Regions from separate parts of the Mesorhizobium sp. WSM3868 genome, predicted to be linked through region 1. Evidence: predicted binding sites of a transcription regulator. Region 1 holds the regulator's gene; the other holds the start of a gene.
The links. Region 1 encodes PhoB, which activates phosphate uptake and scavenging genes when phosphate is short. Its sites were predicted from a motif close to TGTCATNNANCTGTCAT; they were not measured.
Positions count from the first base shown of each region.

Region 2: the regulator PhoB is predicted to act here: its motif matches at 4,409-4,425, upstream of CK221_RS08840 (ceramide glucosyltransferase).

Region 1 is NZ_NSGB01000007.1:245,948-253,965, forward strand. It holds gene pstS (phosphate ABC transporter substrate-binding protein PstS) at 215-1,273, shown strand; gene pstC (phosphate ABC transporter permease subunit PstC) at 1,338-2,324, shown strand; gene pstA (phosphate ABC transporter permease PstA) at 2,328-3,179, shown strand; gene pstB (phosphate ABC transporter ATP-binding protein PstB) at 3,176-3,979, shown strand; gene phoU (phosphate signaling complex protein PhoU) at 4,000-4,704, shown strand; gene phoB (phosphate regulon transcriptional regulator PhoB) at 4,724-5,413, shown strand; gene CK221_RS14415 (YciI family protein) at 5,548-5,853, opposite strand; gene CK221_RS14420 (LysR family transcriptional regulator) at 5,896-6,840, shown strand; gene CK221_RS14425 (ROK family transcriptional regulator) at 6,933-8,018, opposite strand, start outside.
Region 2 is NZ_NSGB01000004.1:115,959-123,976, forward strand. It holds gene CK221_RS08825 (ABC transporter substrate-binding protein) at 1-481, opposite strand, end outside; gene CK221_RS08830 (2'-deoxycytidine 5'-triphosphate deaminase) at 569-1,663, opposite strand; SAM riboswitch at 1,799-1,876, shown strand; gene CK221_RS08835 (O-succinylhomoserine sulfhydrylase) at 1,933-3,123, shown strand; gene CK221_RS08840 (ceramide glucosyltransferase) at 3,165-4,310, opposite strand; gene apaG (Co2+/Mg2+ efflux protein ApaG) at 4,529-4,921, shown strand; gene CK221_RS08850 (Hsp33 family molecular chaperone) at 4,974-6,005, opposite strand; gene argF (ornithine carbamoyltransferase) at 6,114-7,025, opposite strand; gene CK221_RS08860 (aspartate aminotransferase family protein) at 7,041-8,018, opposite strand, start outside.

The DNA of each region.
Region 1 (8,018 bases):
TTGATTCAAAAGTCGGACAAGCTGCTGATTCCCGCGGCAAACTTCGGCTCGGTCCGCAAATGGCGGCCGCAGGCCCCCCAGGCATCCCTGTTCAGGCGTTACCGGGCTGACACGAAACTGTCATGCGACTGTAATAATCGAAGTCTATTGCGCTCACCAGGCGCCGATAGACAAGGGTTGCCGAAAGACCATATTCCGAACAGGAGCAGGCCACATGAGACATTTCATCCGCTCGGCGGCCGTTGCGATTGCAATGGCTGCGGCATCCACGCTTTCCCTCTCCGCCGCTATGGCGGCCGACATCTCCGGTGCCGGCGCTACCTTCCCCTATCCGATCTATGCCAAGTGGGCCGACGCCTACAAAAAGGAGACCGGCATCGGTCTCAACTATCAGTCGATCGGCTCCGGCGGCGGCATCAAGCAGATCAAGGCCAAGACCGTGACCTTCGGCGCCTCGGACGCGCCGCTCAAGGGCGAGGATCTCAAGTCGACCGGGCTCGCGCAGTTCCCGATGGTGATGGGCGGCATCGTTCCGGTCGTCAACCTCGAAGGTGTCAAGCCGGGCGAACTGGTGCTCGACGGCCCGACGCTGGCCGACATCTTCGTCGGCAAGATCACCAACTGGAATGACGAGGCGATCAAGAAGCTCAACCCCGACGTCAAGCTGCCCGACCAGGCGATCGCGGTCGTCCACCGTTCGGACGGCTCGGGCACCACGTTCAACTTCAGCTACTATCTGGCCGACGTCAGCGCCGACTGGAAGTCGAAGGTCGGCGTCAATACCGCGCTCGAGTGGCCGGTGGGCATCGGCGCCAAGGGCAACGAAGGCGTCGCCAACAACGTAGCGCAGACCGGTGGCGCGATCGGCTATGTCGAGTATGCCTATGCCAAGCAGAACAAGCTCACCTATACCGACCTGATCAATAAGGACGGCAAGAAGGTAGAGCCGACCGCTGCCGCGTTCTCGGCCGCTGCAGCCAATGCCGACTGGAGCGCCAAGCCTGGCTACGGCGTCATTCTGGCCAACCAGGCTGGTGCTGAAAGCTGGCCGATGACCTCCGCGACCTGGATCCTCGTCTACCAGAAGCCCGATGATGCGGCGGCCACCACCGAAGCACTCAAGTTCTTCGCCTGGTCCTACGCCAAGGGCGACGACATGGCCGCCGAGCTGGACTATGTTCCGATGCCCGACGCAGTCGTGAAGAGCGTCGAGGAAATGTGGAGCAAGGACATCGTCGACAGCAACGGCAAGCCGCTCTACTCCGGCATGTAATTCCTACGGAATAAGGAGGGCGCCGCTGGCGCCCTCCTGTCTCTTTCGAAATGCGAGGGGCGAAATGACAGCCGTTTCCGAAGCCGTGACATCGTCCGCCATACGGACCAGGGAAGCGACGGTGCGCCGCTTCGCCCTGACCGACACGATCTTCCGAACGGTCACGCGTCTCTCCGCCATACTCGTGCTGGTTCTTCTGGGCGGCGTCGCGGTCTCGCTGATCGCCGGCTCGTGGGAGGCGCTGTCGAAGTTCGGCTTCTCCTTCCTGACTACTGAATCCTGGAATCCGGTGACCGAGAATTTCGGCGCGCTCGCGCCCATCTACGGCACCGTCGTCACTTCGGCCATCGCCATCCTCATTGCCGTGCCGATCGGCATCGGCATCGCCGTCTTCCTGACCGAGCTCTGCCCGCGCCCGCTCAGGCGCCCGATCGGTATCGCGGTCGAGCTGCTCGCCGGCATTCCCTCGATCATCTACGGCATCTGGGGCCTGTTCGTCTTCGCGCCATTCCTGCAGACGACGGTACAGCCGTTCATCATCAATCTTTTCCACGGCATACCGGGTCTCGCCAGCCTGTTTGCCGGTCCGCCCTACGGCATCGGCCTGCTGACGTCGTCGCTGATCCTGGCCATCATGGTGCTGCCCTTCATCACCTCGATCACCAAGGACGTGTTCGACACGGTGCCAGCGGTGCTGAAGGAATCGGCCTACGGCATCGGCTGCACGACCTGGGAAGTGACCCGGCGTGTGGTCATCCCCTATACGCGGGTCGGCATCATGGGCGGCGTCATGCTCGGTCTTGGCCGCGCGCTCGGCGAGACGATGGCCGTCACCTTCGTCATCGGCAACGCGCACCGCATCAGCGCCTCGCTGTTTGCGCCCGGCACGACGATCTCGGCGACCATCGCCAACGAATTCACCGAAGCCGACGGCGAGCTTTACACGTCCTCACTGGTGGCGCTCGGACTGATCCTGTTCATCATCACCTTCATCATCCTCGCGCTCGCACGCTACATGCTGTTGCGCATCGATAGCCGCACGGGAGCCTGACCGATGTCGACAGCCGCATCGCTCCACCGAAGCCGCAAGCGCAAGAACGCCGTGATGATGGCGCTGTGCACCATAGCGGCGGGCATCGGCCTCGTCTGGCTGGCGCTGATCCTCGGCGCCCTTCTCTATAAGGGACTCTCGGGGCTCTCGCTTTCGGTGTTCACGCAAATGACACCGCCGCCCGGCGACGCCGGCGGCCTGCTCAACGCCATCTACGGCAGCATCGTGATGACCGTCATCGGCATCGTCGTCGGCACGCCGATCGGCGTGCTCGCCGGAACCTATATGGCCGAGTACGGGCGCTTCTCGCGCCTCACGACAGTGGTGCGCTTCATCAACGACATCCTGTTGTCGGCGCCGTCGATCATCGTCGGCCTGTTCGTCTACGAGCTGATGGTGCGGCCGATGGGTCATTTCTCGGCGATCGCCGGCGCGGTGGCGCTGTCGATCCTGGTGATCCCCGTTGTCGTGCGCACCACCGAGGACATGCTGAACCTTGTGCCCAACGCGCTGCGCGAGGCTGGCACCGCCATCGGCGCGCCGCGCTGGGTGGTGATCCGCTCGGTCGCCTATCGCGCCGCACTGTCCGGCATCGTCACCGGCATATTGCTGGCGATCGCCCGCATTTCGGGCGAGACGGCGCCGCTGCTCTTCACAGCGCTCAACAACCAGTTCTGGTCGAGCAATCTCAACGCGCCGATGGCCAGCCTGCCGGTGACCATCTTCCAGTTTGCGCTGAGCCCTTATGAGGAATGGCAGCAACTGGCCTGGACGGGCGCACTGATAATCACCCTGACGGTTCTCGGGCTGAGCATCTTCGCCCGCAGCCTTACCGGACGCAGAGAGGACAGATGAAACCGATGTTGTCCACCGACCTGAACGTAGCCGAGACGACCGCCGAGAAGGCCAAGATCGAAGTCAAGAACCTCAACTTCTACTATGGCCAGTCGAAGGCGCTGAAGGACATCAACCTGTCGCTGCCCGAGCGCAGCGTCACCGCCTTCATCGGACCTTCGGGCTGCGGAAAGTCGACGCTGCTGCGCGTGCTCAACCGCATCTACGAGCTCTACCCGAAGCAGAGCGCCGAAGGCCAGGTGCTGCTCGACGGCAAGAACATCCTCGACCGCTCGCAGGACCTCAACCTGCTCAGGACCAAGATTGGCATGGTGTTCCAGAAGCCGACGCCGTTCCCGATGTCGATCTACGAGAACATCGCCTTCGGCGTCAGGTTGTATGAAAAGATCAGCAAGGCCGAGATGGACAATCGCGTCGAACAGGCGCTGAAGCGCGCCGCGCTGTGGAACGAGGTCAAGGACAAGCTCAACGCCAGTGGCCAGAGCCTTTCGGGCGGCCAGCAGCAGCGGCTCTGCATCGCGCGCACCGTGGCGGTGAAGCCGGAGGTCATCCTGCTCGACGAGCCGGCATCGGCGCTCGATCCGCTGTCGACCGCCAAGATCGAGGAGCTGATCGACGAGCTGCAGGCCGACTACACGATCGTGATCGTCACCCACAACATGCAGCAGGCGGCGCGCGTCTCGCGGCAGACGGCGTTCATGTATCTCGGCGAGCTGATCGAATTCGACCGGACCGAAAAGATTTTCACCTCGCCCCGCGAGAAGCGCACGCAGGACTACATCACCGGCCGCTTCGGCTGAGTTCATACGAGGACATAACTATGGCCCATACGGTCGCTTCCTTCGACGAGGATCTGAGGCAGATCAGCCAGCTCATCCGCGACATGGGCGATCTTGCCGGCTCGATGGTCGGCGCGTCGACCAAGGCTCTGCTGAATTCCGACAACGCGCTGGCGCAGCGCGTGGTCTCCGACGATGCCATCATGGACGCGCGCCAACGCGAGCTCGACGATCGCGCCATCACGCTGATCGCCAAACGCCAGCCGATGGCCGACGACCTGCGCAGCGTCGTTGGCGCCATCCGGATGGCCGGCGATCTCGAGCGCATCGGCGACCTTGCCAAGAACATCGCTAAGCGCGTCGGCTCGGTCGGCATCAGCGCCGCGCCGCGCGACCTTTCGCACTCCATCGATTCGATGGCGCAGCTGGTGCTGATCCAAGTGCAGGGCGTGATCGAGGAATACACGGCCGGCGACGCCACGGCGCTCGCCAAGCTCCGCAACGACGACGAGCGCATCGACGTCAAATACACCTCCGTCTTCCGCGAGCTCCTGACCTACATGATGGAGGATCCGCGCAACATCACGGCTTGCACGCATCTGTTGTTCTGCGCCAAGAATCTGGAGCGCATAGGCGACCACGTCACCAACATCGCCGAGAACGCCTACTATGTGCTGACCGGCACGCAATTGCCCGCGAATCGTCCTAAGCAGGACGAGACGGCGATGTCGGCGCCGGCGGCCTGACAGCGAAGGTGCCTGCTATATGATCGCGCCACGCATCATGGTGGTGGAGGACGAGGAGCCGCTGGGGGTGCTGCTCCGCTACAACCTCGAATCCGAGGGCTATCAGGTCGAGGTGGTGACCCGCGGCGACGAGGCCGAGATCCGCCTGCAGGAGAATGTGCCCGACCTGCTCGTGCTCGACTGGATGGTGCCGGCGGTTTCCGGCATCGAGCTCTGCCGCCGGCTCAGGATGCGACCCGAGACCGAACGCCTGCCGATCATCATGCTGACCGCGCGCGGCGAGGAAAGCGACAGGGTGCGCGGCCTCTCGACCGGCGCCGACGACTATCTGGTCAAGCCGTTCTCGACGCCGGAATTCATGGCCAGGGTCAAGGCGCTGCTGCGCCGCGCCAAGCCGGAGGTGCTGTCCAGCGTGCTCAAGGTCGGCGATATCGTGCTCGATCGCGAATCGCATCGCGTCTATCGCAAGAAGAGCGAGATCCGGCTCGGCCCGACCGAGTTCCGACTGCTCGAATTTATGATGCGGCATCCCGGCCGGGTGTTCTCGCGCAGCCAGCTGCTCGACAATGTCTGGGGCGAGACGATCTATATCGACGAGCGCACCGTGGACGTGCATGTCGGCCGCCTGCGCAAGGCGGTCAACAACGGCCGCATGCCCGATGTGATCCGCACCATTCGCGGGGCGGGCTACGCGATCAGGGAAGACTAGAGACCCTTCCGCCCGATGAGGCGGGACCAAGCTTGCGCGCGACAACGCACCGGAAGAGAGCGAAACTCTCCCTCGGAACTGGCCCACCCCCGAGCAGCGGGAGGGATCTGGGTTCAAGCTCAAGAGGCTCCATGTTATCCTTTCGCTCCGACGCGCATGCCGTCGGCAAAGACCTGGCGCCAGGCAAGCACACGCACGGAAAGACGCAGGCCGGTCGGCCAGAACGGATCTTCTCGCACCAGATTTTCGACCTGTTCGTGATCAGCGGCCTCCACCAGCCATAGGCCTCCGGCTGGCGCGCCGTCGGCACGTCGCAGCGGTCCTGCCGCCCTGATGGCCGAGGCATTGCGACCGAGAAATTCGATCGCCGGCATGTATTGTCGGCGAACATCTTCGGCGCGGCTGACCTCATCTTCAAGCAGAACGGCGAAAAGCGTCATTGACTCTCTCCTGCATTGATGCGGGATCTTACAGCAGTAGTATTGCCGCTTCACACCGAACTATTGCCGACCTATGCTGCAAAAATGCAGGCGTTGGATTGGAACGACCTTCGATATGTCCTCGCTGTCGCGCGTGGAGGTTCACGCGCCGCGGCCGCCCGGCAGTTGGGTGTTGATCCGACGACCGTCGCCCGTCGCTTGCGGGTGGCCGAGATAGCTCTTGGTGTGCGCCTGTTCGAGCGCGGCGCTGACGGCGACATGTGCTTGACCGAAGCCGGGGAGGTGGCGGTGAAGCGCGCCGAGGCCGTTGAGGCAGAGATCGGCGGCTTGAAAGCAGCAACGGAAGGAGTGGACGCCGCCGCGAGCGGAACAGTGCGCGTGACGGCCGTGCCCATCCTGATCAACAGGATCCTGGTGCCCGCAGCGGCTGAATTGACCGCGCGACATCCGCGGCTGCGCGTTGAGCTGATCGCGGAGTCGCGTGATTTGAGCCTCAGCCGGCGCGAAGCGGACATCGCCATTCGGCTGGCAAGACCCGGCGACGAAACCGGCAACAGGGTGCTTTCGAGACGCATCGGGACATTGAGTTACGCGGCCTATGCGGGAACCGACGTTCAGGTCGAAATCGCCAAGCTTCCCTGGGTAGCGTACGAAGACGGAATGGCGCACCTGCCCCAAGCCCGATGGATCGCTAAAATGGCCGAGAAGGACGGCGGCCTCTCAGCGGTGGCCGTCAACGATGCCGAAGCCATTCTTCAAGCCGTTCAGGCCGGGTGTGGCCGCTCTCTGCTGCCGTGTATCGTAGCAGATCATGTATTGGGCATTAGGCGCGTCAGCTTCGATGAAGCTGCATTTCCGGAGCGAGAGATCTGGTTGCTTACTCATCCTGATTTGCGCCACCTCGCTCGCGTGGCTGTGGTCATTGCCTGGATAGAGACCTCGATCCAGAAGCTGGAAGCCGCGTGCCTGCTGGCGAACGAACGGTGACTGGTCGCAAAAATCCGATTGTCGGGGCAGTTTCGCGCCGGGTCGCGACACGAAACGGGTCAAATTTTAGGATATGCGCTCAGTCCAGGCATTTAGGCCACGCTCTTGCTGACAGCGCCCGCTCTTGCCTGCACGCCCGGGGCGAAAATCTCCTGGTCGACGAAGGTCAGCGCGCGCACGGCGCAGCCTTCGCGGATCAACGGCAATTCGTTCGGCTCGGTATCGAAGGAGATCGAGTTTGAATGCTGGCCTCCGGCGGTCTGGCCGATCGCCTCGCGCAGCGCCGGCTCGATCAGGTCGAAGGCGGCGGCGCTGACGCCGACCATGGCGACCGGCGCTGGGTCGATCAGCGCGAACAGGCTGCCAAGGCCGAAGCCCAGCGCCTCCCCGGCCCGGCGATAGGCCTCGCGCTCCGGGCCATCCGTCTCGCGCGCCTTGGCGGCGAGCGCCCGCATGTCGGCGTCGCCGACATCGACCGGCTCGGCGTCCTCGCTCATCTTCATGGCGCTGCGCCAGATGGCGTAGTTGCCGGCATAGGCCTCGACGCAGCCGCGGCGTCCGCAACGGCAAAGCGCGCCGCCCGGACGATGGATCATGTGGCCGAACTCGCCGCCGGAAGAATGCGTGCCGGTGAACAGCTCGCCCTTCAGCACCAGGCCCATGCCGATGCCGTGCGAGAGCAGGATGGCGATGAAATTGTCGCGATAGCGGTCGGGATCGCGCCACTGCAGCGCCACCGCCATCATGTTGCAGTCGTTTTCCATGGTGGCCGGAATGCCGAATTCCTTTTCCAGGATGTCGGCGAAGGGAATATCGGTCAGCGGCGTGATCGGCGACCATAGCATGGCGCGGGCATGGGAATCGGTGATGCCCTGGATGCCCATGGCGATGCGGGCGACGCTGCCGACGTCGAGGTCCGGATCGTCCAGCCGGCGCCGCACGATCGCCAAGCATTCGCCGATCAGCTCGTCGCGCGGCATGGTGAGCGTATCGAGGCGGCGCTGCTCCTCGGCGATGACCTGGCCCGCATAATCGATAACGGCGACCGAGAGGAAATTGAGCGACAGCACCACCGTTACCACCGCTGCCGCCTCAGGCTTGAGCGCGAGGCCCACCTGTGGCCGGCCGCGCTTCAGAGACGCGGTCTCGCTCGGCTTGCTCTCGGCCAGGATGCCTTC
Region 2 (8,018 bases), on a different contig from region 1:
CCTCGGCGCCGGCCTTGGCGTAGACGTCCTGGGCGTAGTTGGCCTGGGTGGTCGAGGCCTGGGCACCGACCGTCTTGCCGGCAAGCGAGGCCGGCTCGGTCGAGGCGATGTCGGCGTCCTTCAGGGCGACCAGCGCAAGCGGCGTCGTGTAGTATTTATGGGTGAAGGCGACCTGCTTCTTGCGTTCCTCGGTGATGCTCATCGAGGCGATGATGGCGTCGAATTTCTTGGCCTGCAGGGCCGGAATGATGCCATCCCAATCCTGGGTGACGATCTCGCATTCGACCTTCATCTGCGCGCAGAGCGCATTGGCGATGTCGATGTCGAAGCCTTCGACCTTGCCGTCCGGCGTGATGGTGTTGAAGGGCGGATAGGCGCCCTCGGTGCCGATCTTGATCTTTTCGGCCGCGTCTACCGAACCGACGCCGAGCGCCAGCATGGCGGCGGCCGCAGCCGACAGGATCCATCTGGATATCTGCATTTTCATCCCCTTGGCTTCAGTTGCTACATGGTCGGACGCAGCCAAGCACGGCGCGCCAGGCCGGGCAAGCACAGCCTGGTTGGGCGATCAGCGCGCGGCGCGGAAATGCTTGGAGAGCTTCAGCCCCTGCGCCTGATAGTTGGAGCCCAGCTCGCTGCCATAAAGCGCTTGCGGCCGCTTCAGCATATGCTCGTAGACGAGGCGACCGACGATCTGGCCGTGGTCGAGGATGAACGGCACCTCGTGGCTGCGCACTTCAAGCACCGCGCGACTGCCGCTGCCGCCGGCGGCGGAATGGCCGAAGCCCGGGTCGAAAAAGCCGGCATAGTGGACACGGAACTCGCCGACCAGCGGATCGAAAGGCGTCATCTCGGCGGCATAGAGCGGCGGCACGTGCACGGCTTCGCGAGAGACCAGGATGTAGAACTCGTCCGGGTCGAGCACGAGCTCGCCGGCCCCGCTCTTGTAGAGCGGTTCCCAGAAGTCGACCACATCCTGAGCGGCGCGCTTGTCGACGTCGACGAGGCCGGTGTGGTGCTTGCCGCGATAGCCGACCAGGCCGTCCTTGTCGCCGTCGAGATCGATAGAGAGCGCAATGCCGCCGCCGGAGATGTTGGGCGGCTCGGTCGCAACCAGCATCTCGGCGTGATGGAGGTCACGCAACTCATTCTCCGACAGCACCGCGTTGCCGGTGCGGAAGCGGATCTGCGACAGGCGCGAGCCGGCGCGCACGACGATCGGGAAGGTGCGCGGGCTGACCTCGAGATAGAGCGGGCCATGATAGCCGGCGGCGATCTTATCGAACTCATGGCCGCGGTCGGTCATGACACGCGTGAAAATGTCGAGTCGTCCGGTCGAGCTCTTCGGGTTGGCCGAAGCCGAGACTTCCGCCGGCAGCGCCAGGCCTTCCTGCAGCGGCACGATGTAGACGCAGCCCGTCTCCAGCACCGCGCCCTCGGCGAGATTGATCTCATGCAGCTTCAGCCGGTCCAGCTTGTCGGCCACCAGATGATCGGGACCGGGCAGAAAGGAGGCGCGCACGCGAAAGGCCTTGTCGCCCAGTCTGAGATCGAGGCTGGCCGGCTGGATCTGGTTGGTGTCGAGCGCGCGCGGCGACTTCAGCGCGCCCGACTGGAAGAGCGCCGCGATGTCCTGATCGGGAAGAATGCCTGTCTGCCGCAATGTCTGGCTCCGGGCGAAGTCATTGTCGTCGCAGTTTCCTGTCGCAAAACCGCGGGACACTTTTGCGGAGGCTGCCTGGTACAAACCTCTTAATCAAGCCGGCAATTGACGCAAGCGCGGTGCGGGTCTAAAGGGTCGTTATCCCGTGGTGATTTGGCCGGTCGGCTTGCAGCCACGTTAAACAAGTCGCTAAAGGACCGTCGGGCCGCAAGGCCGTATGGACCGGTTGCGACGTCGCGGCCGGTTTTTTTGTGTTTGGAAGCAGGGCGATGACCAAGACGCGTAACTGGAAACCTCAGACGGCACTCGTGCATGGCGGGACGCTGCGTTCCGGCTTCGGCGAGACCGCCGAGGCGATGTATCTCACCCAGGGCTATGTCTACGAGACGGCCCAGGCAGCGGAAGCCCGCTTCAAGGGGGAGGAACCCGGCTTCATCTATTCGCGCTACGCCAACCCGACCGTCGACATGTTCGAGAAGCGCATGTGCGCGCTGGAAGGCGCGGAAGACGCACGCGCCACCGCTTCCGGCATGGCCGCCGTGTCCGCCGCCCTGCTGTGCAGCGTCAAGGCCGGCGATCACATCGTTGCGGCGCGAGCCCTGTTCGGCTCCTGCCGCTGGGTGGTCGAGACGCTGGCGCCGCGCTATGGCATCGAGGCAACGCTGATCGACGGCACCGACATTGCCAATTGGGAAAAAGCGGTCAGGCCGAACACCAAGCTGTTCTTCCTGGAAAGCCCGACCAACCCGACGCTGGAAGTGGTCGATATCGCCGCTGTCGCCGCTTTGGCAAATTCGATCGGCGCACGCGTGATCGTCGACAACGTCTTTGCCACGCCGCTGCAGCAGAAGCCGCTGCAGCTCGGCGCCCATATCGTGGTCTACTCGGCGACCAAGCATATCGACGGACAAGGCCGCTGCCTCGGCGGCGTCATCCTGTCGGACAAGAAGTGGATCGACGAGAACCTGCACGACTATTTCCGGCACACCGGCCCGAGCCTGTCGCCATTCAACGCATGGACGCTGCTGAAAGGCCTCGAAACGCTGCCGCTGCGCGTGCGCCAGCAGACCGAAAGCGCCGGCAAGATCGCGGACTTCCTGGCCGGCCGGCCGGAGATCGCCCGCGTCATCTATCCGGGCCGGGCCGACCATCCCCAGGCGGATATCGTCAGGAAGCAGATGTCGGGCGGCTCGACGCTGATCTGCCTTGACGTCAAGGGCGGCAAGCAGGCGGCCTTCGCCTTGCAGAACGCGCTCGACATCGTGCTGATCTCGAACAACCTCGGCGACGCAAAGAGCCTGATCACGCATCCGGCGACGACGACGCACAAAAACCTCAGCGACGGGGCGCGCGCCGAGCTCGGCATCGGACCAGGCACGCTCAGGCTCTCCGTCGGGCTGGAGGATACCGATGACCTGCTCGCCGACATCGAACAGGCGCTCAAGGCGGCGAAGGAATGAACCGCCACGGCTGCAAAGAGCGCGCTTGAGCCGCAGCCGGCTCAAGCAATCTCTTCGAGTTCAGTCATCCCGCTGTTGCGGATTGTCATTGCGTTGCCACGCCATTCGACGGCTCCGCCAAGCCAGCCGCGCGCCCAGATGGCGGGAAGCATCGCGTCGCGCACGATCATCGCGGTGACGCTGCGCGGCGACAGATACCAGTCCTTTGACCAGGCGAGCATGCATTCGGGCACATAGGCGATCGCCAGCACGCAGAGCGCGGTCGTGGGCAGACTGACACCGGCGCTTGCCGCCGCGATCAGCGCCAGAAGCAGCGGAACGACCACACCGGTCAGGATTTCAGGCGCGAAGAACAATGGGAAGGTGACGCGGCGCAGCCGAGCCCAGCGCGCCTGGCGCGACCAGATTTCGGCGAGCGTGCGCTGGCCGAGCGGTTGCTCAAACGGCGCGGCGACGAGATTGACCCGAAGGCCAAGGCTGTTGACCAGCTTGGTCGCCGCCGCGTCCTCGGCGATCTCGGCGGCCAAAGCCTGGATGCCGCCATTTGCATCCAGCATCGGCTTGTTCCACAGCATGCTCTTGCCCTGGGCGAAGCCAAGGCCGAGCGCTTGGCCGGCATATTGCCAGCGCGCCTGCAGCGTGTTGAGGAAGGCGCATTCGACTTCGGCCCAGAAACCGTCCGGCCGCGAGCCGATCGGCGTCGAGCAGACGAGGCCGGTGTCCGGTCCCCAGGCCGCCATCAGATGCTGGACATAGTCCTTGGGCATCAGGACGTTGGAGTCGGCCAGGATCACCCAGTCGTGCCGCGCCGCCTGCCAGCCCTTGATGCAGTTGTTGAGCTTGGGATTGGCGCTGATCCTGTCATCGCCGACTAGCAGCCGCGCCGGAACATTCGGAAATCGCGCGATGGCGGCGTTGATCAGCTTGACCACGGGATCTTCGGCGTGCGCGACGCAGAAGATCAGTTCGTAGCGCGGCCAATCGAGCGAGAAGGCGCGGTCGAGCGTCTCCTGCGTGAACGGCTCCACACCGCGCGACGGCACGACGATCGAGACAGGCGGCTGTTTGCTGGAAGGCGGAGGAATGATCCGCCTGGGCTTCAGCCGCGACGATGCGAGCAGGATGCTGGCAAGGTTGCAAAAAAGAAGGGCCGAGGAGGCAAAGACGGCTGCGAGGGTCAGTTCCATCGAGATCTGGTCACTCCGGAAAGGCCGCCCGCGGCCGTTTCATCACTCGACAGAGCGCCCGAGTCGCCCGCACGGTTTGTGCACACCAACATTGTCATGTGTCACTTAAATGACATTGTTTGTCGGCAGGTGCGGTGGAAAAGCCGGCAGGCTGGCGACGCCGCGGAGGTAGAACCGCGAAGCGCGACAAAATGTTCCCTGCGGCACCGGAGTGGCTCATGTATCGCGCCGTGACGCGCAACATCGAAGTGCAGGTCAGGCCGTTCTATCTGGAGGACCGTTCCGATCCGTCCGAAAACCGCTATGTATGGGGCTACCAGGTGACGATCGACAACCGGTCGGACGAGTTCGTGCAGCTTCTGTCGCGCTACTGGCACATCACCGACGGGCGTGGCCGAGTCGAAGAGGTGCGCGGCGAGGGCGTGGTCGGCGACCAGCCGGAGCTCAACCCCGGCGACAGCTATCAGTACACGTCGGGATGCCCGCTCTCGACGCCATCCGGCATCATGGTCGGCCACTACACGATGCGCAACGGCCGCGGCGAAACGTTCGACGTCGCCATTCCGGCTTTCTCGCTCGATATGCCGGGGACGAAAAGGACGGTGAATTAAAGAACTCGAGTTCCCCGCCTCCGCAAAGCGGGGGCGAGGAACCGGAGCTTTCTCACTCCGCCGCAAACTCCGCCGGATCGAAGTCGTACTGCGTCGAGCAGAACTCGCAAGCGACATGGATGCCGCCGTCCTCGGTCGAGTCCTTGATCTCCTCGGCCGAGAAGCCTTCGAGAATGCCTCGGATTTTGTCGCGCGAGCAGGAGCACTGGTCGGCAACCGGCACACCGCGGAAGACGCGCACGCCGTGCTCGTGAAACAGCCGGTAGAGCAGCCGCTCGGCGCCCACCGTCGGATCGATGAGCTCGGTCGGCTCGATGGTGCCGAGCAGCGCCAAGAGTTCCCGCCAGGAATTGTCGGCCGGTTCGTGCGCCACGTCTCGCGGATCGCCATCCCCGCCCGAAATGTCGGGCACGCGCATGCGTTCGGGCGCCTGCGGCAGGAACTGCGCCAGGATGCCGCCGGCGCGCCATTGCTCGCGAGCCCCGCCCGGGCCCGGGGTCACGAGCTTTGCAACCGACATCCTCAGATCGGTCGGGATCTGCTCCGACTGGCGGAAATAGATGCGCGCGGCTTCTTCCAGCGATGTGCCGTCGAGCTGGACGATGCCCTGATAGCGCTGCGTGTGCGCGCCCTGATCGATGGTCAGGGCCAGGACCCCGGTGCCGAGCAGCTTCTCCTGCGAGATCCCGCCCGAGGCAATCAGCGCCTGCAGCCGGTCGGCGTCGAAGCGCGCATAGGCGCGCAACGAATGCGGCGTGGTGAAGTCCGCCACCAGCATGTCGACCGGTCCGTCGGTGCGGGTCTGCAGGATGAACTTGCCCTCGAATTTCAGCGACGTGCCGAGCAGCACGGTGAGCACGCAGGCCTCCGCCAGCAGGCGCGCGACCGGCTCGGGATAATCGTGGCGGCTGAGAATGGCGTCGAGCATCGGCCCGAGCTGCACCGTGCGGCCGCGCACATCCAAGGGCGCTACTTCGTAAGGCACGACATGGTCGTCGCCGGCGAAGCCGAATTCGCCGAGTTTGGGTTGATGCTCAGCCAAGGAAAGCGTTTCCAGCATGACAAAACTCCGGGGCGCGTCCATCCCGCTTTCCAGGCGGCATGGGTCGAAGCGCGTTCGATTTCAGTGATGGCCCGCAAATAGGCATCACATATCCCCGGATCAAGTTGGCGCGGATCAAGTCGACCCCGGTCAAGCGCCCAGGCACCAGGCCAGCACCGCCTTCTGGGCGTGCAGCCGGTTCTCGGCCTCGTCGAAGACCACCGAATGCGGTCCGTCGATCACCTCGTCGGTGACCTCCTCGCCGCGATGCGCAGGCAGGCAGTGCATGAAAAGCGCGTCGGACTTCGCCCTGGCCATCAGCGCGGCGTTGACCTGGTAGGGCAGGAAGACGTTATGGCCGCGGGCGCGATGCTCCTGGCCCATCGACACCCAGCTGTCGGTGACGACGCAATCGGCCTGGTCGACGGCCTCTTCGGCCGAGCCGGCAAACCTCACCTTGCCGCCATTGGCCTTCGCCCAGTCGACATATTTCTCGAACGGCTCGCTGCCCTCCGGCACGGCGACATTGAGATTGAAGCGGAACCGCGCCGAGGCTTCCAGAAGCGAGTGCAACACATTGTTGCCGTCACCTGTCCAGGCAAAAGTCTTGCCTGCCACCGGACCGCGATGCTCCTCATAGGTCATGATGTCGGCCATCAGCTGGCAGGGATGGGTATCGTCGGTCAGCCCATTGATCACGGGCACGGTCGCGTTTTCGGTGAGTTCCAGCAACCGGTCATGCGAGGTGGTGCGGATCATAATGGCATCGACATAGCGCGACAGCACCTTGGCGGTGTCGGCGATGGTTTCTGAACGGCCGAGCTGCATCTCGGTGCCGGTCAGCATGATGGTCTCGCCGCCGAGCTGGCGCATGCCGACGTCGAAGGAAACGCGCGTGCGCGTCGAAGGCTTGTCGAAGATCATCGCCAGCACCTTGCCGTCGAGCGGCTTCGAACGCTCGCCGGCCTTGAGCCTGGTCTTTCGCGCCATCGCGTCGTCCAGCATGATGCGCAGATCGCCTGCGGATACGGCGGACAGATCGGTGAAGTGACGAACGCTCATCGGCAGATTCCAAAACTACTTCGCGGCTTCGGCCGCGATCGCGTCGGTCAGGCCCTTGGCGCCCGACCGAATGCGCTTCAGCGCCTCGCCGATCTCCTCGTCGCTGACGGTGAGCGGCGGCAAAAGCCGGATGACGTTGTCGCCCGCCGGCACCGCAAGCAAGTGCTGGTCGCGCAGCGCCATGTTAACCTTGGCGTTGGGCATGGCACATTTCAGCCCAAGCATCAGGCCGGTGCCCCGGATGCCTTCGATGACCTCGGGAAATTCGTCGGCGACCGCCGCCAGTCCCTGTTTCAGCAGCAATGCCTTGCGCTGAACGTCCTCGAGGAAGCCGTCGGCCAGCACGACGTCGAGCACGGCATTGCCCACCGCCATCGCCAGCGGATTGCCGCCGAAAGTGGTGCCGTGCACGCCGGCCGTCATGCCGGCCGCCGCTTCGTCGGTTGCGAGGCAGGCACCCATCGGAAACCCGCCGCCGATGCCCTTGGCGATCGCCATCAGGTCAGGCGTGACGCCCGCCCACTCATGCGCGAACAGCTTGCCGGTGCGCCCGATGCCGCACTGGACCTCGTCGAAGATCAGAAGCAGGCCGTGCCGGTCACAGAGCTGCCGAAGCCGCCTCAACGACTGTGTCGGCACCGGGCGGATGCCGCCCTCGCCCTGCACCGGTTCGATCAGGATAGCCGCAGTTTCCGGTGTGATCGCCTTCTCGGCGGCATCGATATCGTCGAACGCGACCTGGTCGAAGCCCTCGACCTTCGGACCGAAACCCTCGAGATATTTGTACTGACCGCCGGCTGCGATCGTCGCCAGCGTGCGGCCGTGAAAGGCGCCCTCGAAAGTGATGATGCGGAAACGCTCCGGATGGCCTTTGACGAACTGATAGCGCCTGGCCGACTTGATGGCGCATTCCAGCGCCTCGGCGCCCGAATTGGTGAAGAACACCTTGTCGGCGAAGGTTGCATCGACCAGCCTTTCGCCCAGCCGGCGCTG